Regions from separate parts of the Bradyrhizobium sp. 2S1 genome, predicted to be linked through region 3. Evidence: predicted binding sites of a transcription regulator. Region 3 holds the regulator's gene; each other region holds the start of a gene.
What was found. Region 3 encodes LexA, which represses DNA repair genes until DNA is damaged. Its sites were predicted from a motif close to TGTTCNNNNTGTGTTCNG; they were not measured.
Positions count from the first base shown of each region.

Region 1: the regulator LexA is predicted to act here: its motif matches at 2,471-2,488, upstream of recA (recombinase RecA).
Region 2: the regulator LexA is predicted to act here: its motif matches at 3,050-3,067, upstream of uvrA (excinuclease ABC subunit UvrA).
Region 4: the regulator LexA is predicted to act here: its motif matches at 3,767-3,784, upstream of HAP54_RS09335 (ATP-dependent Clp protease adaptor ClpS).

Region 1 covers NZ_CP147717.1:10,024,077-10,029,665, forward strand. The annotation lists gene HAP54_RS47610 (IS1182 family transposase) at 1-1,001, opposite strand, end outside; gene recA (recombinase RecA) at 1,280-2,368, opposite strand; gene HAP54_RS47620 (IS1380-like element ISBdi2 family transposase) at 2,885-4,228, shown strand; gene HAP54_RS47625 (hypothetical protein) at 4,624-4,758, shown strand; gene HAP54_RS47630 (hypothetical protein) at 5,282-5,476, shown strand.
Region 2 covers NZ_CP147717.1:7,976,903-7,982,491, forward strand. The annotation lists gene HAP54_RS37745 (DUF2306 domain-containing protein) at 1-2, opposite strand, end outside; gene HAP54_RS37750 (single-stranded DNA-binding protein) at 255-737, opposite strand; gene HAP54_RS37755 (outer membrane protein) at 1,192-1,935, shown strand; partial or broken gene HAP54_RS37760 (outer membrane protein) at 2,241-2,898, shown strand; gene uvrA (excinuclease ABC subunit UvrA) at 3,154-5,589, shown strand, end outside.
Region 3 covers NZ_CP147717.1:7,557,603-7,563,191, forward strand. The annotation lists partial or broken gene HAP54_RS35660 (ComEC/Rec2 family competence protein) at 1-924, shown strand, start outside; gene HAP54_RS35665 (hypothetical protein) at 1,021-1,248, opposite strand; gene HAP54_RS35670 (hypothetical protein) at 1,411-1,839, opposite strand; gene lexA (transcriptional repressor LexA) at 2,182-2,886, opposite strand; gene glp (gephyrin-like molybdotransferase Glp) at 3,119-4,330, opposite strand; gene HAP54_RS35685 (HAD family hydrolase) at 4,356-4,982, opposite strand.
Region 4 covers NZ_CP147717.1:1,961,476-1,967,064, forward strand. The annotation lists gene HAP54_RS09325 (LLM class flavin-dependent oxidoreductase) at 1-708, opposite strand, end outside; gene HAP54_RS09330 (mechanosensitive ion channel domain-containing protein) at 1,132-3,474, opposite strand; gene HAP54_RS09335 (ATP-dependent Clp protease adaptor ClpS) at 3,811-5,550, shown strand.

The DNA.
Region 1 (5,589 bases), 2.5 Mb from region 3:
GAATCCGCTGAGGCCTGCCGCGGCTTGCGGCCAAGATTGCTCTCGATGGCCTCGATCAGGGGCACCAACTGGCCCTGATCGCTGCCGTGCTGGGTCAGTTCTTGCGCGACAATGATCTGGGCATGTGCATCGACGGCCGCCTGGGCATTATAGGCCTGAACGAAGCCATCCTTCGACTTCATGATGCGGCTTTCCGGATCGGTGAAGTTGCGTTGCGCCTTGGGATTGGGTTCCTCCGATGGCAGCGCCGCCGGTTTGCCCGGCTTCTTGCGGCCTTCGGCCTGGCGCTGCTGTTCCTTTTCGGCCTCGATGCGGCGCTCTTCCTCCGCCGCCAGTTTGGCGTCCGCTTCCAGCGCCGCCATCGCTTGCTGGATCTTCGCCAGCCGTTTCTGCTTGTCGACGGTCCAGTCCGGCAGTTCGTCGCTGTTGCCGAAAGTCTCATCCTCCGAGGCATCCGCCGCCTCGGCGGCCGCCAGCATGCGAGCGACCTCGGCCTTCAATTCCGCCTCGCGCTTCTTCATGCGCTCATAACTCATCGCCTTGTGTTTCGACGCGTTCGCCTTGATCTTCGTACCATCCAGCGCGACATGACCGAGCTTGACCAGCCCGGCCGTCTCGCACAACTTCAGAACCTGCACGAATAGCGCGCCGAGCGCCTTCAAATGTCGCTTGCGAAAGTCGCTGATCGTCCGAAAATCCGGCGCATCCAGCGCCACGATCATCACAAAATCGTTCCGCTCCCGGCAGGCCTTGGCAATCCGACGCGACGAATACAGCCCACTCGCATAGCTATGCAGCAGCAGCGCCACCATCATCCGCGGATCAAACGGCGGCTGCCCAAGCCCGCTCACATAGCTGCCCATGATCTCCCTGAGATCGAGGCTCTCCCGCACCAGATCAACCATAAACCGCGAGACATGGCCTTTCGGCACGAAGTCCTGCACATTCGGCGGCAGAAGCAGCGTCTGATCGATGTTCCAAGGCCGAAAATACTTGCTCATCGCCCAATGTTGAATCAGACCCGACCAGATTTGAACAGCGACTATCCAGACAAGCTCCTAGCGGCGGCAGTGGTCCGCCGACAAATCGAAAGCCGGATGTAATAGCGACCTCGGCGAGCCCCGAACGTGTGGGGCTAAGGCCGGACGGACTGGTCAGGATCAGGCGCTTCATCGGCACAACTCTCTCGACGCCGGCACCAAACGAAACGGGCGCCGAAGACGTCGGAAACTCAACGTCCTCAGCGCCCGCTTGCAGCGAAGTCTTGAAGTGAGCCGGCTTACTCCTCGGTCGGCTCCTCGCCCTCGGCGTCGCGCTCGGGCGTGCCGGCGAGGATCTGCTCGGAGATCAGGCCGGAGTTCTGCCGGATTGCGGCTTCGATCTTGGCGGTGATGTCAGGGTTCGCCTTCAGGAAGGCCTTGGAATTCTCGCGTCCCTGGCCGAGCCGCTGGCTGTCATAGGAGAACCAGGCGCCCGATTTCTCGACGATGCCGGCCTTGACGCCGAGGTCGAGGATCTCGCCCATCTTGGAGACGCCCTCGCCATACATGATGTCGAACTCGACCTGCTTGAAAGGCGGCGCCAGCTTGTTCTTCACAACCTTGACGCGGGTGGTGTTGCCGACGACCTCGTCGCGCTCCTTGATCGCGCCGATGCGGCGGATGTCGAGGCGGACCGAGGCATAGAACTTCAGCGCGTTGCCGCCGGTGGTGGTCTCCGGCGAACCGTACATCACGCCGATCTTCATGCGAATCTGGTTGATGAAGATCACCATGGTGTGGGACTTGTTGATCGAGGCGGTGAGCTTGCGCAGCGCCTGGCTCATCAGGCGCGCCTGCAGGCCCGGCAGTGCATCGCCCATCTCGCCCTCGAGCTCGGCTTTCGGCACCAGCGCAGCGACCGAATCGACCACCAGCACGTCGACCGCACCGGAGCGCACCAGCGTGTCGCAGATTTCCAGCGCCTGCTCGCCGGTGTCAGGCTGCGAAATCAGCAGCTCGTCGATGTTGACGCCGAGCTTGCGCGCATAGACCGGGTCGAGCGCGTGTTCAGCGTCGATGAAGGCGCAGATGCCGCCCTTCTTCTGGCCTTCCGCCACCGTGTGCAGCGCCAGCGTGGTCTTGCCCGAGGACTCCGGCCCGTAGATCTCGACGACGCGGCCCTTCGGCAGCCCGCCGACGCCGAGCGCAATGTCGAGCCCGAGCGACCCCGAAGATATCGTCTCGACATCCATCGAGCGGTCGTTCTTGCCGAGCTTCATCACCGAGCCCTTGCCGAACTGGCGCTCGATCTGGGAGAGCGCGGCTGAGAGGGCCTTGGACTTGTCCATGGAGGATCCTTCGACGATACGCAGGGCAGTAGCAGACATTGGGATGTGCTCCTTATGGCGGGGATTCGCTAGCGGGACAAACGGGTGATGAGATCGGGCGGAATGCGTTTTTGATTGGAACCTCGTACCACGTTTGTTCTATGTTCGCAATATGTTCTTTCCGCAAATCGGTGCTGGCCTGCTTTATCCCCTGGTGGCCCGGTTTGAATCTTGGCGTGGTCCGTTTTGGATTAAGCGAACAGAAACCAAGGCTTGGCCGATGTTCTCAGTAGGACTACTGAGCGGCCCTATTCACTGTTCTGGGCATATAAATCTTGATGATGCTCAATCCGTTCTTGCGAGAACAAAAGATAGGGCCGTCCGTGACCGGGATGGACCGAACGGCCCCAGCCAGCCCGTAGTACCAAAATGGAAGAATGGGCCGACACTCCTAGCCCGTCTTATTCGTCAGAGTGCGCCTGAGAGGCTGGCGAGCGTGGTGTAAAGCGCTGATGCGGCGTAGGATTCGGTTGCAAAGCCAACCCCATCACCTCAACCGCGAACGCCAGGCCCGCCATGACCGATGATACGATTCTGCCCTTCTCGTTTCCAGCCGTTCACGCCAAGAAAGTCACAGCTGCCTTCGATGGCGGTCGGCTGACCTCGAACGGGGGCGTGATGCTTCTGGCGATGGCCGAGCGGCGTCTCGGCTTGGCCGACAATTTGGCCCGGGTGTTCCCGGATCGGCGCGATCCGACGCGGGTCGTGCACAGCCTTGTCGATATGTTCCGCGCGCGCATGTTCGCGATCTGCTGCGGCTACGAGGACGCCGACGACCTCGATCATCTGCGGTCCGATCCCGCATTCAAGCTGGCCTGCGGACGGCTGCCGGACACGGGTCGCGATCTGTGTTCCCAACCGACGCTGTCGCGGCTGGAGAATGCTCCGCGCCTGCGCGACGTGATCCGACTGACCTACACTTTGGTCGACGCATGGATGGATAGCTACCCGCGCGAGCCGGCATCCGTCACGCTCGACATCGATGATACCTGCGATGTCGTCCACGGCCATCAGCAGCTCTCGCTGTTCAACGCTCATTATGACGAACGCTGCTTCCTGCCGATCCACGTCTACGACACGGAGAAGAGCCGGCCCGTGGCGGTCGTGTTGCGGCCCGGCAAGACGCCGGGCGGCGTCGAGGTGCGTGCCCATCTGCGCCGCCTGATACGGCATATCCGGACGCGGTGGCACAACACGCGAATTACGTTCCGTGGCGACGGGCACTATGCCCGGCCGGAGGCAATGGCGTGGTGCGAGACCAACGGCATCGACTACATCTTCGGTCTGTCCGGCACCAAGCCGCTCGCCAGAAAACTCGACGAGGCCGCCGACGACATCCGCACGCGACGCGCCATCGAGAACCTGCCGGTTCTGCGTGGCTATACCGAGACGCGCCACAAGGCCAAGTCCTGGGATCGCGAACGGCGTACCGTCGCCCGTATTGAGGCGACGATGCTCGGCCTCGACATCCGTTTCGTCGTCACCAGCCTCGATGTCGGCTCGGCCGAGTGGATCTACGACAGCCTGTATTGCGCGCGCGGCCAAGCCGAGAATCTGATCAAGCTGCATAAGACACAGCTCGCCTCCGATCGCACCAGCTGCCGTTCGGCGCTCGCCAATCAAGTCCGCCTCGTTCTCCACACCGCCGCTTATTGGCTGATGCTGACCGTGCGCGACGCGATTCCCAAAGCCCGGGAATTGGCCACAGCCGAGTTCGCGACGCTGCGTCTTCGTCTCTTGAAACTCGCTGCCCGTGTCGTCGAGACCACGAGCCGCATTCGCCTTGCGTTTGCCGCGGCATGTCCCGAAGCCGACCTGATCCGCGGCTTGCCAGGCGCGCTGCTGCCTCTCGGTCCTTGACCGGCGGGGCGTCCGCCCCCCGTTCGCCCAACCTACACCTCAAGCGCGTTGCAAAGTACGGGTCGGTCAGGCGGTGAAAAGCCGAAGGCAATCCCGCGCGCCTCGTCAGAGCAGATGTGCGGCCACATCAATCGGACTAAAAAACGCACTCTCACGAATAGGACGGGCTAGTTACGGGACATCGGGCAACCGGTTGCGCGAGAGGCGTTGCTGAGCCCCTTTGACCGAGTGGCCAATGTCCCCAGGATTAGGATCGCCCAGCCCGAAACTAACCCACGATAACTTGGTTATAGACATCGCCGACACGATTTTGGGCGTCGGTGGCTGAGAGACCTATCGGGCTCCCGCCTTTCATTGGAATGGGAGCGCACTCCATGTGTGCGAAGTGTGTCGAGTTGGACGAAAGAAGCGTCCATTACGCTGCGCTCGCCCGAACGATCACGGATCGGCAGACCATCGACGGCATCGCGCAGTTAATTGCAGAGCACGAAGCCCAGAAGCGCAAGCTGCATCCGGAGCCGAAAGAGTAAGACCGCCCTCAGTTGGCGAACGCGCTTCGTTCCTGTTTTCAATTGATAGCCCCGCAAACGTCTCTGATATCCGCAGATTGTGCCAACGAGAGAAGCGGCGCTCTATTTGGCGACCGGCTGTGAACCTTTGGTTGCTCCGGCAAGACCGACCATCACCGGGATTTTGTTCGTACCCTCTCGGGGCTAGAGCCCAGCGCCGCCTGCAAGATTTTCAAGCGGGCGGCTGTCCGGTGTCGTTCGATCACTCGAAACGGCCCCGGCGCGCGGGCTAGCGGGATACGCGCCGGGGCCGCCCCCTTGGGCGCTCCGTCCGGAGAGCGCAATTCACTGTATCGGGAAAAAGTGGCAACGGAGCCCGCCCTGGTGGATTACCTCATTTTGACAAGTGTCCTAATTTCCCGCTGCGAGGAACATCCCGTCTTTCGATCCGTTGATTATTCATCACCGCACCGCCCGTGGGCATCGACCGGGGATGAGATCGCCCGGTTAGTGCTCCCGCCCAATACCAGCAGGGTGCAGCGCCATGCAGAAGCGGCGTCGTTCCAGGCACTCGCAATCACTGCAAGAACGTCTTGCCGACGAGGCCATGCGCCTGCGCGAGGAAGCCAGCACGCTTCCCCCGATCCACCAAAAGAAGGAGACCTTGCTGAGGAAGGCGCGGCATGACGAGACCACCGCGGAGTGGCTGATGTCCCAGGGTTTGCGGATGCCCCTCTAGATCAGGGAGGACGACCATGCAGGCGAACCACCACCATATCGATGGCGTGGAGGTTGCCTTTGTCTGCGCTGCGGCGGTGTCGCTTGTGGCCCTGTTCGTCAGCGTGGCCTGGC
Region 2 (5,589 bases), 420 kb from region 3:
ATGATGGCGGCCCTCGGGTGATGCGCGCGGCCAGGCATCGCTCGCCGCAGGCCGATGTAAATATCATTCACATCAGCCTGTGTCAAAGCACGGGGAACCCGCGAAGGCCTCTTCCGATAATCACGTAATATCAGATTGATACGAGGTTATCCTCGTAATCCACGCAAATGACTTCCCTCGCGCGTTGTACCGCCGCCCCGGGAAATGATCTTCACGGGGGTGACGCCTGACAAAATGTGGGAGGCGCGATCCCGTCAGAACGGGATGTCGTCGTCCATATCGCTGTTGCGGCCGCCGGCGGCGACTGCACGGCGCGGCGCCGAGCTGACCGGTCCGGCCGAGCCGAAATCGCTGCCGCCATCATCGGAGAAGCTGCCGCCGCCGCTGCGCCCGTCGAGCATCGTCAGGTTGGAGTTGAAGCCCTGCAGCACGACCTCGGTCGAGTACTTCTCGACGCCGCTCTGGTCGGTCCATTTGCGGGTCTGCAACTGACCCTCGATGTACACCTTGGCGCCCTTCTTCAGATACTGCTCGGCGACCTTGCAGAGACCTTCGTTGAAGATCACGACGCGGTGCCACTCGGTCTTTTCCTTGCGCTCGCCGGTGCCCTTGTCGCGCCAGGTTTCCGAGGTGGCGATCGACAGATTTGCGATCGGACGGCCGTCCTGCGTCCGCCGGATTTCCGGATCCTTGCCGAGGTTTCCAACCAGGATCACCTTGTTCACGCTTCCCGCCATCGCATCATCTCCACTCAAAAACCGGGCGCCGGACATCGGCCGCCACTCTCAACCTTCGCCACTTACGTTGCAGGCGTCGTGGATGCCCCTATACGCCGGCGCCGGCCCGACGCCTTTGCCGTCGCGCGGTTATCCACGATTATTGAGATCGAGATATAGCATCGCCGCCGGCATTGTTCCAGTTTTGTTCACCACAACCTGCCGTAGCAGCCGGCGACGGCGTTGGCGTGGCCGCCGGTCACAGGATCAGCGGTTGCCTCGCGGTGATCACTCAGAAAACTTGCAACAAAATCAGCACCTTGCGCTGTCGGCACTTCTTCCGCGAGTGTTGCATTTGGGAGACGGCGTTTCCGGTTGAATCAGCGTATAGATTCCAACCATGGCGCGGGCGCTCGCGTCTGAGATCGTGCTTCGGGACCAGTTGGAAGCCGATTTGGGAAGCGGGGGATTGATGATGAAGAAGTTTTTGCTCGCGACCGTTGCTCTGATTGCCTTCGCCGCGCCGGCGGCGGCGGCCGATCTGGCTGCCCGCCCCTATACCAAGGCGCCGCCGATGATCGCCGCCGTCTATGACTGGAGCGGCTTCTATATCGGCGCCAACGGCGGTTGGGGTTCGAGCCACAATTGCTGGGATCAGCTCCCGGGCGGCACTTTCATCGGATCGGATGGTTGCCACGATGCGACGGGCGGCGTCGCCGGTGGTCAGATCGGCTATCGCTGGCAGGCGGGCACCTGGGTGTTCGGCCTCGAAGCGCAGGGCGACTGGGCTGACCTGAAGGGCAGCAACGGCAGCGCGATCTTCCCGGGCCTGTTCACCAACCAGAGCAAGATCGACGCGTTCGGCCTGTTCACCGGCCAGATCGGTTACGCCGTCAACAACGTGCTGCTCTACGCCAAGGGCGGTGCAGCGCTGACCGACAACCGCTTCAGCACCTACTTCACGCCGACCGGCGCGCTCGGCGGCCGCGCCACCGACACCCGCTGGGGTGGCACCATCGGCGCCGGCATCGAAGTCGGCTTCGCGCCGAACTGGACCGCTGGTATCGAATACGACCACCTGTTCATGCAGGACAAGACCTACAACCTCACCACCCCGAATGGCGCGCTGTTCAGCACCATCCGCGACCGCCAGGACGTCGACCTCGTCACCGTCCGCGTGAACTACAAGTGGGGTGGCCCGGTCGTTCCGCGCTACTGATCGCACGCAGCGGATTTGATCCAGACGAAAGGCCGGCGTTGCGCCGGCCTTTTTGTTTGCGCGATCGAACGGCCGAACGCCCCGGTCCATAGCATCGGAGACCGGAGCCAGCCTCGCGCCGGCTCTCCTATTGGTACGTGCGCACCTCGCGCGCTCGTTTTCCGTGCATTGTGGTTTCCCGGTTACACAACCTCCGCGATTTCTGTGTAGAAACTTTTGCTCGTCACGCAACATTGCCGTGACGCTCCCTCCAATGTTTGGAGGGACAAGAAAATGGGCAAGAAAACGGGACTCGGACTTTGAAAATCAGGAATGTTTTGCTGGCATCGGCCGGCATGCTCGCACTGAGCACTTTTGCACCTGCGATGGCCGCCGACATGGCTGCACGCGCCCCCTACGTGAAGGCTCCGCCGCCGGCCGCGATCTACAACTGGACCGGCTTCTACATCGGCGGCTTCGGTGGCTATGCCAGCGAGGATTCCGGCAATCCGAATGGAAGGCGGCTTCGGTGGCGGCACCATCGGCTACAACTGGCAGGCCAGCAACATCGTGTACGGCCTTGAGGCCGACGGCGCCTGGGCTGACGTCAATGCCTCCGCCACCGGCTTTGGCATCACCGCGACGAGCAAGATCGACGCGCTCGGCACCGTGCGCGGCCGCCTCGGCTTCGCGGTCGACAAGGTGCTGTTCTACGGCACCGGTGGCTATGCCTGGATCGACAACAAGATTACCCTTAGCGGCTTCGGCCTGACTACCTCGCAGAGCAACTTCCACTCCGGCTGGACCGTCGGCGCTGGCATCGAAGCCTTCATCGCGCCGCAGTGGTCGATCAAGGGCGAGTACCTGTATCGCAGCCTGAGCAGCGAAAACTACTTCGGCGTGCCCTCCGGCGACCTCAACCTGCACAGCGTCCAGTTCGGCGTGAACTATCACTTCGGCGGCCCGATCGTCGCCAAGTACTGAGCCAGGGACTGGTCGTTTCGCTACGACCTCACACGGAAGGCCGGCGCCTAACGCCGGCCTTTTTCGTTGCCGGAACCAGCCCTGCTGACGGCTGCTGCCATCGGGCAAACTATCCGTTGATGGAGACGACTCAGCACTAGAAATCTGCCGCCGTTCTTCCTACGTTCCAGTCTTCTCACCCATCGGCGCAAGGTCCCGGCAGCACCGGCGATGCGCGCCCAAAAGGCGCCCGATCATGCGCCCGGAATTGTCGCAATGGATGAAGTGCTCAAGGCGAAGCGCCAACAGAACGCCGGCTCCTCATCGCGCGCCATCACGATCCGCGGCGCGCGCGAACACAATCTGAAGAACATCGACGTCGAGATTCCGCGCGACAGACTGGTCGTGTTCACCGGCCTGTCCGGCTCGGGCAAGTCGTCGCTCGCGTTCGACACCATCTATGCCGAGGGCCAGCGCCGCTACGTCGAGTCACTTTCGGCCTATGCGCGCCAATTCCTCGAGATGATGCAGAAGCCCGACGTCGACCAGATCGATGGCCTGTCGCCTGCGATCTCGATCGAGCAGAAGACCACGTCGAAGAATCCGCGCTCCACCGTCGGCACCGTCACCGAGATCTACGACTACATGCGCCTGCTCTGGGCGCGCGTCGGCGTGCCCTATTCGCCGGCCACGGGGCTGCCGATCGAAAGCCAGATCGTCTCGCAGATGGTCGACCGCGTGCTGGCGCTGCCGGAAGGCACCCGCCTCTATCTGCTGGCGCCGGTCGTGCGCGGCCGCAAGGGCGAGTACAAGAAGGAGCTCGCCGAGTACCTCAAGAAGGGTTTTCAGCGCGTCAAGATCGACGGCACCTTCTACGAGCTGTCGGAGGCGCCGGCGCTCGACAAGAAATTCCCGCACGATATCGACGTCGTGGTCGACCGCATTGTGGTGCGCCCCGACCTTTCGCAGCGCCTCGCGGAGAGCTTCGAGACAGCACTGAAGCTCGCCGAGGGCCTCGCGGTGATCGAATATGCCGACGCGCCGGCGGCCGCGCAGGACGAGAAGAAAGAGGACAAGAAGAAGACCGCAAAGATCCACGACAAGAGCGGCCCCGAGCGCATCCTGTTCTCGGAAAAGTTCGCCTGTCCGGTTTCGGGCTTCACGATCCCCGAGATCGAGCCGCGCCTGTTCTCATTCAACAATCCCTATGGCGCGTGTCCCGCCTGCGGCGGCCTCGGCGTCGAGCAGCATATCGACGAGGACCTCGTCATCCCCGATAAGGAGCTGACCTTGCGCAAGGGCGCAATCGCGCCCTGGGCCAAGTCGTCCTCGCCCTATTACATCCAGACCCTGACCGCGCTCGGCAAGCACTACAAGTTCACGCTCGACACCAAGTGGAAGGACCTGCCCAAGAAGGTGCAGGCCGCGCTGCTGCACGGCTCCGGCGACGACGAGATCAAGTTCTCCTATGAGGACGGGGTGCGCTCCTACGACACCAAGAAGCCGTTCGAGGGCGTCATCACCAACATCAACCGCCGCTATCGCGAGACCGAGAGCGAGTGGGCGCGCGAGGAGCTCGGCAAGTATTTCTCCGACGTGCCCTGTGCCGGCTGCAACGGTTACCGGCTGAAGCCCGAGGCGCTGTGCGTCAAGATTGGGGCTAAGCACATCGGCGAGATCTCCGAGCTCTCGGTGAGGCGCGCCGGCGAATGGTTCGAGACGGTGCCGGCGGCACTCAACGCGCAGCAGAACGAAATCGCCGCGCGTATCCTCAAGGAGATCCGCGAGCGCCTGACCTTCCTGCTCGACGTCGGCCTGAATTACCTGACGCTGTCGCGCTCCTCCGGCACGCTGTCGGGCGGCGAGAGCCAGCGCATCCGCCTGGCGTCGCAGATCGGCTCGGGCCTGACCGGCGTGCTCTACGTGCTGGACGAGCCGTCGATCGGCCTGCACCAGCGCGACAACGCCCGCCTGCTCGACACGTTGAAGCGGCTGCGCGACCTCGGCAACACGGTCGTGGTGGTCGAGCATGACGAGGACGCCATCCGCCTCGCCGATTATGTGCTCGACATCGGCCCCGGCGCCGGCATGCATGGCGGCCACATCGTGGCCGAAGGCACGCCCGACCAGATCATGCGCAACCCGAAATCGCTGACCGGCAAATATCTGACCGGCGAGCTGTCGGTTGCGATCCCGGACCGGCGGCCGCCGAACCACCGCCGCACCATCAAGGTGATCAACGCCCGCGGCAACAATCTGAAGAACGTCTCGGCCGAGATCCCGCTCGGCCTGTTCACCTGTGTCACCGGCGTCTCCGGCGGCGGCAAGTCGACATTGCTGATCGACACGCTGTACCGCGCGATCGCCCGCAAGCTCAACAACGCCAGCGAAGGCGCCGCACCTCACGACCGCATCGAGGGCCTCGAGCACATCGACAAGATCATCGACATCGATCAGTCGCCGATCGGCCGCACGCCGCGCTCCAACCCTGCGACCTATACCGGCGCCTTCACGCCGATCCGCGAATGGTTCGCCGGCCTGCCCGAGGCGAAGGCGCGCGGCTACGAGCCCGGGCGCTTCTCCTTCAACGTCAAGGGCGGCCGCTGCGAGGCCTGCCAGGGCGACGGCGTCATCAAGATCGAGATGCACTTCCTGCCCGACGTCTACGTCACTTGCGACACCTGCAAGGGCAAGCGCTACAACCGCGAGACG
Region 3 (5,589 bases):
CTGGTGGCGGGGCTGGCGACGACACCCTACGCCGCGTTCCATTTCCATCGCGTGACGCCTTACGGGCTGCTCGCCAACCTGGCGGCGATGCCGGTGGTGTCGGCGATCGTGATGCCGGCGGGCCTGCTCGGCCTCCTCGCCATGCCGTTCGGCTTTGATGGCGTGTTCTGGGCGATCATGGGCTTCGGCATCGACTGGATGATTTTGGTGACGCAATGGGTCGCCGCGCTGCCTGGCGCGGTGGGGCGGATGGCGGCGTTCGGCATCGGGCCGCTGATCGTCGCAAGCGCGGGCATCATCCTGCTTGGGCTGCTGCGCACGCCGCTGCGCTGGTCCGGCGCGGTGCTGCTGGTGGTGGCCACGGTCTGGGCGGTGCGGGTGCCGCTGCCGGACGTGCTGATTTCTGCCGACGGCCGCAACGTCGCGGTGCGCGGCGGCGACGGGCGGCTGCATCTGATGCATAGCGCGAAGGATGCATTCCTGGTCAAGGAATGGCTGGCGGCGGATGCCGATGCGCGGACCGCCGCCGATGCGTCGCTCGGCGGGGGCGTCTCCTGCGATCCGAGCGGCTGCGTCACCCAGGGCCCGGGCGGCGCCTTCGTCGCGCTGGCGATGCGGCCGGAGGCGCTGGCCGACGATTGCGAGCGGGCGGCGCTGATCGTCACCGCGCGGCCGGCGCCGCAGGGTTGCGCGGCCTCGGTGATCGATGCCGAGCGGCTGCGGAGCCACGGTGCGCTGGTGCTGCGGCGGACCAGCGCCGGCTACGCCATTGACGCGGTGAAGCCCGGCGGCATCGACCGGCCGTGGTCGCCGGCGGTTCCCGGTGACGGTGAGAGCGAGACGGTCCTCCGCACACCCGCCGACGCGCCGCGGCGCGCAGTCGATGCGACCCCGGCCGAGACCGACCTGCAGGGCGACGACTAGAGTTTTGGTTCTGATTTAATCAGAACCAAAACTCTAGTTTCTTGTTTTCACGCGTTTTCTTCACGCGAACCGGTGTCCACTTCGCTCGAAAACGCTTCAGCCGTTGCCGGGCGAGGGGCCGGTCGGCAGCTCGAACAGGCCGAGATGGTACTCGTCGGAATCGGGGCCGGCGTCGGGCTTCTTGACGAGGGTGAAGACGGCCTCGGGAAACTGCTCCCAGACCTTGAGATCATCGGCCGTCACTGTCAGCCAGCCGAACCGGAACATGTAGCGGCCCGGCTCGGTGACGCGTCCAGCCTTTTGCCATGTGACCTTGTCGACCACTGCGCAGGTTTCCGTGAGTGCACGTCCTCCGTACGCGATGATGCGCCAAGGCGCTCGCCGACGCAAATCTCCTGCTGCGCCCCGGAAGCGGAAATCCGGGGTCGCTCGAAATCGCCTAAGGTCATCCGCCGCCGAATGGCTCATTCCGCGGCGACGATGCGCTCAACCCAAAAACAGCGACGCGAATGCGGAGGGCCGCCTCTCCACAACCTTCGGCTTGTGCTCGACCGGCGGATGCAGTGCCGGCAATTGCAGCACGCTGACGCGCTGTCCCTCGACGAGCTGGGTCACCAGAACGTGGCTGCCGTCGGGGAATTCGACCGCGTCATGATGGCGATCGGGCACGTCGGGCTCGACTTCGTTGAACACGCCGACGCGGAAATTCATAGTCTTGGTCCAGATCCAGCGGCTGTCGTAGCGAACGTTCTCGGCGAAAGCGAGCTCGGTGCCCGGCAGCATGCAGACCGCGACAGTGGGATCGTTCTCCGAAGCAAAGCCGCGGGTCGACGTGCCGCGGAAAGTCGTGGTGATCAGCGTCTCTCCGACAATGGCGGGGCGCGATGCCACGGCGTGCAGACTATAGTCACACATCGGATGGCTCCTCTTTTCGAGGTAGCGACCCGTGCCTCTCCTTGAGGCGCAGGCCTCTACCAGAGTGGACGATAGCAAACGAGTGTCTGCTCGTTTCTGGGCGATTGTACGACTGGCCGTCGAACGCCTCAATCACAAACGCGCTACAATGCGCGAGAGGTATCAGGGCGCATCCTAGGTGGTCCGCACGTCGCACTATCTTCCAAGGAACGATCCGATCTGTTGCTCGTTCCCGGATCGGGATGACTTTTCTTCGAATCGTCATCCCGCTCCATATGTCTGTTCGAGCATGATCTTTTCGGAAAACCGCTCCGCACTTTTCCGGATCATGCTCCGCCGCCGTCAGTATTTGCGATACAGCCCGATCAGCTTGCCCTGGATGCGGACCCGGTTCGGCGGCAGGATGCGCACTTCATAGGCAGTGTTGGCCGGCTCGAGCGCGATCGATGCACCGCGGCGGCGGAAGCGCTTCAGGGTGGCTTCCTCCTCGTCGATCAGCGCCACCACGATGTCGCCGGTGTTGGCGACGTCGTTGCGCTGGATCAGCGCCATGTCGCCGTCGAGGATGCCGGCGTCGACCATGGAATCGCCGCGCACTTCCAGCGCATAGTGCTCGCCGGAGCCGAGCATATCGGGCGGCACGCTGATGGTGTGGCTGCGGGTCTGCAGCGCCTCGATCGGCGTACCCGCCGCGATCCGGCCCATCACGGGGACGGCGACCGGACGGTTGCCGTCGTCCTCGGCGATCGGCGGCGTGCTGCTGCGCTTGCCGAGGGTGCCTTCGATGACGCTCGGCGTGAAGCCGCGGCGACCGTTGCCGCCGCCGGCGGCCAGTTCGGGCAGCTTGATGACCTCGATGGCGCGGGCGCGGTTGGGCAGGCGGCGGATGAAGCCGCGCTCCTCCAGCGCAGTGATCAGGCGGTGTATACCGGACTTCGAGCGCAGGTCGAGCGCATCCTTCATCTCGTCGAAGGAGGGCGGCACGCCGGCCTCTTTCAGACGTTCATTGATGAAACGCAGAAGTTCGTACTGTTTGCGCGTGAGCATCTCGAGCATTCCCCCGGTTGATAGCGTCGTTCGATTCCGAGACTCTTCAGGTGGGGCCTTTCAGACGGGGCCTGATCTCGGGAGCGCAATGCTCCCTAGCGGCTTCCCGATTGTAGACACCAGTACTCGAAACAAATCATGAACGGACACTATATGTTCGATATGTGTTCCGCAACCACTTAATTTCCGGTGAACGCATCAGGCGGCGCGCAATCGGCAGCCCGCGAAAACCTCAGTCGGGCAGTGTGAGGATCTCGCATTCGCTGCCCTTGGCGGCGCCGGGCGCAAACGGCGGACGTACCAGAAGTGCCCGCGCCGCAGCGAGATTCCCGAGCAGCGAACTATCCTGCTGCATCACCGGCGTGGCGATCAGCGCGCCGTCCTGGCGCTCCTCGAGACGCGCGCGCAGATAGTCCTCGCGCTGGTCGTTGGCGGCGAGGTCGCGGCCGAGCAGGGCGGTCGTGCGGACATGATGGATCGTGTTCCGGCCGCTCAAAGCCCGAATCAACGGCACCAGAAACAGGAAGGCGCAGACATAGGACGACACCGGATTGCCGGGCAGGCCGATCACCCGCATGGCCCCGAGCCGGCCGTGCATCATCGGCTTGCCGGGCCGCATCGCGATCCGCCAGAACGCCATCGCGACGCCCTCGGCCTCCAGCGACTGCTTGACCAGATCGTGGTCGCCGACCGAGGCGCCGCCGGTCGTGATCAGGATGTCGGCGCCGGCCTCCCGCGCCCGGCGGATACCGGCCGTGGTCGCGGCCACCGTGTCGGCGGCCACCCCGAGATCGACGGTCTCGGCGCCTTCGGCGCGCGCCAGCGCACGCAGCGCATAGCCGTTGGAATAGACGATCTGGCCGGGGCCGGGCTGGGAGCCCGGCATCACCAGTTCGTCGCCGGTGGCGAGCACCGCGACCTTCGGGCGGCGGCGCACCGCGAGTTCCGGATAATTCATGGCGGCCGCGAGCGAGAGCGCGCGGTCGGACAGGCGGCTGCCGCCGTTGAGCAGCAGGTCGCCCTCACGGAAGTCGACGCCGGCCGGGCGGATGTGCCGTCCCGGGCTCGCTGCCTCGGTGATCGAGATGTGGTCGCCATCGACCCGGGTGTCTTCCTGGATGATGACGGCATCGGCGCCATGGGGGATGACGCCGCCGGTGAAGATCCGCACCGCTTCGCCGGCACTGAGCGTCCGCTCGAACGGCCGGCCGGCGGCGACTTCGCCGATCACCTTGAGCCGGGACTTGAGATCAGCCGCATCGGCGGCGCGCACCGCGTAGCCGTCCATGGCCGACATCGGCTCCGGCGGCTGGGTGCGGCGCGCCGCGAGGTCGTGCGCCAGCGTGCGATGGTAGGCGGCATCGAGCGCGACCATCTCCCCCGGCAGCGGTTCGGCACCGGCAAGAATGGCGGACAGGGCATCGGCAACCGGCATCAGGGCCACGCGCAAAACTCCTCAAGGCAAATGGTCAAATACCAAGTGCGGTCAGCGCCCTTGCCACGTCATCCGTCGATGTCACGTGGATGGCTTGAAGGCCGCGCGCCCGCGCACCTTCGATATTGGCAGCCAGATCGTCGAAGAACAGGATCCGCGACGCCGGCACGCCGATCGCTTCTATCACATGATCGTAGGCCGCGGCGTCGGGTTTGCGAAGGCCGATGCTCGAGGACAGGAACACGGTCCGGAAGTGGCTGAGCAGCTCGGCATAGGCGACCGAGAAATGCGCGACATGGGCCGGGTTGGTGTTCGAGAAGGCGTAGAGCGGCATTCGTCTGGCGGCGGCCGCGAGCAGGGGGGCGATGCCCGGCATCTCGCCGGTGAAGATCGAATTCCAGCCCTCGAGGAATTGCGCGTCGGTGAGCTCGACGCCGAGCGACTGGCGCAAATTCGCAAAGAACGCCGCGTCGTCGATCCGGCCGATCTCGTGATGCTTGTAACTGTCGTCGACGACGAAACGGCCGGCGAGGTCGGCCGGCGCGCAACCGGCATGCTGTGCCCAGTGCGTGATCGCTTTGTCGAGGCTGATATCGAGCACGACGCGGCCGATATCGAACAGCAGCACGTCGGCGGAGTCGGGGGTGAGTTGCGAGGTCATTGCGTGAAACCATGTACGAAAATTGCGGGCAGGCGGCAATGTCCCCGATTTGTGCGGCAGGCATGCGACCAGGGTGCTGACGTTCATTCCGGCTCGGTCCATTCTTGCGCGGTGTCATCACCCGCGCATGCGGGTGATCCAGTATTCCAGAGACGCCGGTGTGTGAGCCGAGAAGCCGCGGCGTACTGGATCGCCCGGTCGAGCCGGGCGATGACAGTGAGGACGGAGATACAGTTCCGCATTCTCGCGACATGATTTGCCCGAGTCTTACCTGTCGTTTCGCCGCTCTAAAATCAGAGGGCGCAGGGAAAGCCGGGTGCCGATCGCACCCATGGGTCCGGTGCAACAAAAAGCACCGGGGGTAGGACCACAGGTGTAACCGGAGCAATCCGGCTTTCCCTGCGCGATGGGTTACGGCTTACTTCGTGCTCTCCCCGGCGAGACTTGGCTTTTTTGTCACCGCCTTCGCAAGACGCAATTGCGTCTCACAAGGGGACACCGGCCACTAGGGCGTCAGGACCACACGACTTCACCGTCCGCCTCATGCACACTCGTCAGTCGCGCAATCGGCGTCCACCGCATCTCACCGCAACACCCGTGACGATGC
Region 4 (5,589 bases), 5.1 Mb from region 3:
CCGCCAGTCCTTGCGGCTCGCCTTGCGGCCGGTCTTGGCCGCGCCGGCCTCGACCGAATCCCAGTGGCTGCCGACATAGGCCGGGTTGAGGTTGAGGCTCATCGGAATGAAGCCGCGCTCGCCGGCAAGCTTCAGCGTGTCCGAGTTCTTCGATAGGCCCGCGACGCCGATCGGCGGATGCGGTCCCTGCAGCGGCTTGATATGGGGCTTCAGGAAATCGAACATCGTGTCCGGCTTGGACACCGTCCAGAATTTGCCCTTGTGCGTCCAGGGTCCCGGCTCGGACCACATCTTCAGGATGATCTCGAGCGCCTCGCGGGTCATGTCGCGGTTCTGCCCGGACATGCCGTCGACATTAAACATCGCCCAGTCGCTCGGCAGGCCGCTAGCCGCGACGCCGAAATTGAGCCGTCCGTTCGAGAGATGGTCGAGCATCGCGACGCGGTTCGCGAGCTCGGCCGGGTGATGATACGGCAGCAGGAAGCCGCCGGGGCCGATGCGCAGATTCTTGGTCTGCAGCAGCGCCTGCGCGACCAGCAGATCGGGCGACGGGTGCGGCTCCCAGGGTGCGGTGTGATGCTCGCCGATCCAGGCTTCCTGATAGCCGAGCTCGTCGAGCCAGCGCAGCGTCTGCAGGTCCCAGTCGTGGCCCTCCTTCAATCCGCACTCCGGCGGGTGCGGGGGCATGGTGAAGTAGCCAAGCTCCATGTGCGTTTCCTTCCTTCTGGCTTTGCGGTTCAGTCATGCAATGCGTCTTGCCGCGCATTCAAAGATGCGTTGAGCAAGCGCTGTGCCAGCGCGGAAATCGCAGGAGAGGAGGAGAAAGACGGCGTTTTCGGCCGACTTGTGAGCCATGCCGCGGGCTCAGCGAGGCCTTTACCGTCTCATCGTCGCGAGACGGTGTCGCAAGCCGTGAGACGCCGATGGCGTTCGGCTAATTTACTCCCTCTCCCCGTTCTTACGGGGAGAGGGTTGGGGTGAGGGGCTGCCTCCGCACATACGGAGACAGATACTCTCGCGGAGACTCCCCCTCACCCGAATTCGAGCTTCGCTCGAATTCGACCTCTCCCCGCAAGCGGGGCGAGGTAAAGCTGAGCCCGTTGTTCGATCCGGCCGAAAAGCCCGTCTGCCTTACCCCGCAGCGCGGCGCGGCAGCGCGCCGGTGTCCGGCTCGGAGGGTGCCGGAAGCTGCATCAAAATGGTCTGGCCCATCGAGGCGATCTCGATGCCCTCTTCCTGGAAGCGTCGCTTCATGCGGCGGTTGAACTCGCGTTGCACCGACCAGCGGCCGCCATCGGTGCAACGAATCTGGCCGACGATGGTCACCACCGAGCCGTCGACCTTGTCGACACCCCACAATTCGAGATCGCCGCGGATCAGCGCGCGATACGCCGTCTCCTGACGCATCCCGGCGACGATATCCTTCAGCACCTCGCCGGCGCGGTCGGTGTCCTCCTTGTAGGACACGTTGACACTGACCGCGGCATTGCCTGCGCCGCGGCTGGCATTGGTGATCGTCGTCACCGCACTGAACGGCACCACATGCACCGAGCCGTCGCCGGCGCGCAGCCGCATGGTGCGGATCGAGACGTTCTCGACCACGCCCGAGAGCCCCGACACCGTGACATTGTCGCCGACCTGCACGGTGTTCTCGATCAGCAGGAACAGCCCGGTGATCAGGTCCTGCACCAGCTTCTGCGAACCGAAGCCGATCGCGATGCCGACGATGCCGGCGCCGGCGAGCAGCGGCGCGACATTGACGCCGATCTCGCTGAGCGCGGTGAGCCCGACCACCGTGACGATGATGCAGAACAGCGCGGTGCGCAGCATCGGCTGGAAGGTGCGCAGGCGCGCGGCGCGGGCGAAGTGCCCTTCGCGCGACAGCGATTCGATCTGCCGGTCCATCAGCGCATTGGCGACTTCCCAGATCACGGCCGCGGCGAATGTGGCAATCCCGATCGTCACCAGCGCCGAGATCAGGCGGCTGCCGATCTGGCCGCCATAGAACCAGACGATGGCGTCGACGCCCCAGACCTCGAGCAGCGCGACGAAGCCGATCAGCGCGATCACCGCCGTGACCACCTTGCGCAGCAGCGGCAGATAGCGATTGGCGCGGGTCTCCAGCCCGGGGAAGCGGTGCAGCAGCTCCGGGCTGATGCGGAAGCCGCGATCGATCAGGCTCAGCACCACCATGATGACGAGGCGGGTGACCAGCAGCACCGCGACGGTGCCGACGAAATATTGCAGCAGCAGCGAATAGCCGTTGCGGATGTTGAGCGCCCACACCGCCCACAGCGCGAGGTCGAGCGCGATCGCCAGCACATGCCAGAGCGACGCGAGACGATTGCGCGTCCGCGCCGCGAGGCCGGTGCGACCGGCCGGCGCGCGGATCGCTTCCGCGACCTGCCGGCGGCACTGCAGGATGATGACGACGACGAAGAGATGCACGATCAGCATCACGAGCCGGAGCAGCGCGGCATAGCCGGCGCGATGCAGCCCAAGCAGCAGCGCGACATTGGCAAAGGCGATGCCGGAGACGCCGACGGCCACGATGCGCCGCGCCCAGATCTCGATATAGGCCGCGGTCTCGGCGCGGACGCGGAACAGGCCGAACGGACCGGCCAGCGCGCGCACCGCGCAGATCAGCACGCGTGAGAACACATAGGCGTTGACGACGGCCAGGATCACGAGCCGCGTGGTCGACTGGTCGCCGATCTCGGTGCCGAGCAGCGCGGTGGCGACGCCGCCGAACACCACCACCGGCAGCAATTCGAGCACGAGGCGGCCGAGCACGAAGGGCAGCCGGACCAGCGACTGCCAGGCCCGCGCCAGGCCGAGCCGGCGGCGATGCAACTCGCCCTCCGGGGTGACGTCGGCGACCGACGACGGCGGATCGGCGCTGGCCAGCGCCTGCACCGGCACCCGCGCAGTCTGCGGCAGCCGCGCTTCCAGGAATGCGACCGGCCGCTTGATCAAACGGAACACCACCCATTCGGCTGCCAGCGCGCAGCCGAACACCAGCGCCAGCTTCCAGGCGATATCGATCAGCAGGCCATAGGCAGCCGGATCGTTGGCGGTGCGCACGAACCAGTAATAGAACGCCGGAAAATGCGTCAGCGTGCGCGCGACGTCGGCGACCTCGCGCGACATCTCGCCGACCTGCTCCGAGACCATCAGCAACAGCTGCGCGCCGAGACTATCGGCGGTGAGCGGGATCGGCGACTGCTGCTCGGGGGCCGGCGCGGGCTGCGCCACCTGCGGCGAGGCATTGGCGATCGCCCGCAGCGTGTTGATGATCTCGCCGCGCTTCTTGTCGTCCTGCAGCGTGTCGAGCGCGCGCCTGGCCTGCTCAGGGGTCAGCGCGTCACTGGCCGCGGGTTGCGGCGGCGCCGGCTTGGCGGCCGGCTGCGCGAGCGCAGGAGAGAGGAACAGCGTGAAGACGAGAAGGATCGCAAAACGAAGTTTGTGCGACACGAGGACCTCATAAAAAATAATCGCGCGACGGAAGATTCCTCGAGAGAATCTGCCTCGCGCTCGCATCATGTCGGATTACTCCTTTTCGCCCCGATGATGTGTCGGAAGTTTGCCGTTGCAGCGGCCATCTCTTGGCATTTGTCTTGGCATTTGCCGCAACACGATCGTCACAAGCGTTGAAGTGCGTTTACGCTCTGCAGCGCGTTCCGCGCTGAGCGGGCCAATCGGTGCTCGCCACACGCCAGGGCTGAGGTAGGACAATCTTTCGCTTGACGCGCAAAGGCCTCTATGATGTTCTTACTTTGTTCTTCGCGTTCCATTGCGTTGCGGGGTCTCATGCACGATGTTTTTGCCGACGACGGACCGGTGCAGCTTTTCATCCACGACGACGATGAAACCCCGCTGGAATTCGTGCAGGATTTGTTGCGAACGGTGTTCGGAAAATCCCAGCAGGAAGCCGTCGCGGCGGCTGCCTTGATCGAAGCCAAAGGTGCTATTCCGTGCGGCCCTTATCCGGCACCGGTGGCACGGGCAATATTCAACTCGGCGAAGTGGCTGATCCGCTCCAACGGCCAGCCATTGATGATCACCTCCGAATCCGCTGACGCCAGCCGGCCGTGCGATCTCTGCGAAGCCCCGCGGGCCGTGACGGAGATTTTTCTCGCCGGTATGACCGGTGCGACCGCCTCGCTGTGCAGCGATTGTCTGCTCGCCGCACGCCGCAGCTCGGAAGAATTGCCAGGCGAAACGTTTCGATCCGCTTACGTTGCGCTTGACTGGCATTTCGCCGACGTGCCGCGCAACCTGATCGTGACGCGGGCGCGACAGTTTCCGGGTCACATGCGCGCCGACGTTCAGGTCGCGATTGACAAGCTGCTCACCGATCCGATCCACTTCTTCGGCATCCATGAGGAATATCGCTACGAGACCCTCGACTTCGCGGCGCTGATGAAGGCCGGCCGCAATGCACCGGCGATCGCGCCGCCGCAATATCACGACGTCGACATCGGCGAGGCCGAGCCCGTGAAGTGCCTCGCCAATGGACTGTGGCTGTGCCGCACCGGCGAGCTGCGCTACGCGGTGCTGCTGACATTCCATCGCGAATACAACCACGCGCCGTCACTGCGGATCGAGCTTGCGGTGCCCGCCGGCGCGGCCGGCAATGCTTTCGTGCAGCGCACCTTCGCCGAGCTGGAAATGGCCGTGCATGCGGCGCGATCCTATCGCGGCAAGATCCTGTCGTTGGAGGATGGCGCCAATTATCGCGGACGTTCGCGTGGCTTGACCGTGCATCGCTTGCCGACGGTTGCTCGCGATGACGCGGTCCTGCCGGACCGGACGCTGCGGCTGCTCGACCGCAACGTGCTCGGCTTCGTCGAAAGCCGCGATCTGCTGCGCGGGCTCGGCCAGTCGACCCGCAAGGGCATTCTGCTGTACGGCCCGCCCGGCACCGGCAAGACCCACACCATTCGCTATCTCGCCACCAACCTGCCCGGCCACACCACGCTGATCATCACTGCCGAGCAGGTCGGGCTGCTCGGTGCCTATATGAGCCTTGCGCGGCTGCTGCAGCCGACCATGGTCGTGATCGAGGATGTCGACCTGATCGCGCGCGACCGCGAGGACATGGGCGGACCGTGCGAGGAATCCCTGCTGAACAAGCTGCTCAACGAGATGGACGGCCTGAAGGAGGATTGCGATATCCTGTTCGTGCTGACCACCAACCGGCCCGAAGAGCTGGAGAGCGCGCTGGCCGGCCGGCCCGGCCGCATCGATCAGGCGATCGAGGTGCCGCTGCCCGACGAGACCGGGCGCGGCAAGTTGATCCGGCTCTACGGCAAGGGCCTGCCGCTCGACGAGGCCATCATCGACCAGGCAGTGGCACGCACGGCAAGCGTCAGCGCCGCCTTCATCAAGGAGCTGATGCGCCGCATCGCCCAGGCGAGCATCGCACGCGGCGGCGGCCGGGATGTCACTGCTGAAGACATCGACGGAGCGCTGAACGAAATGCTGTTCGACGGCGGCCGGCTCAACGTCAAGCTGCTCGGCGGCGCGCAGGGAATGAGCGCGGTGTGATGGCCGACGCATCAGTGCGGCGCTGCTTTACGCTATCTC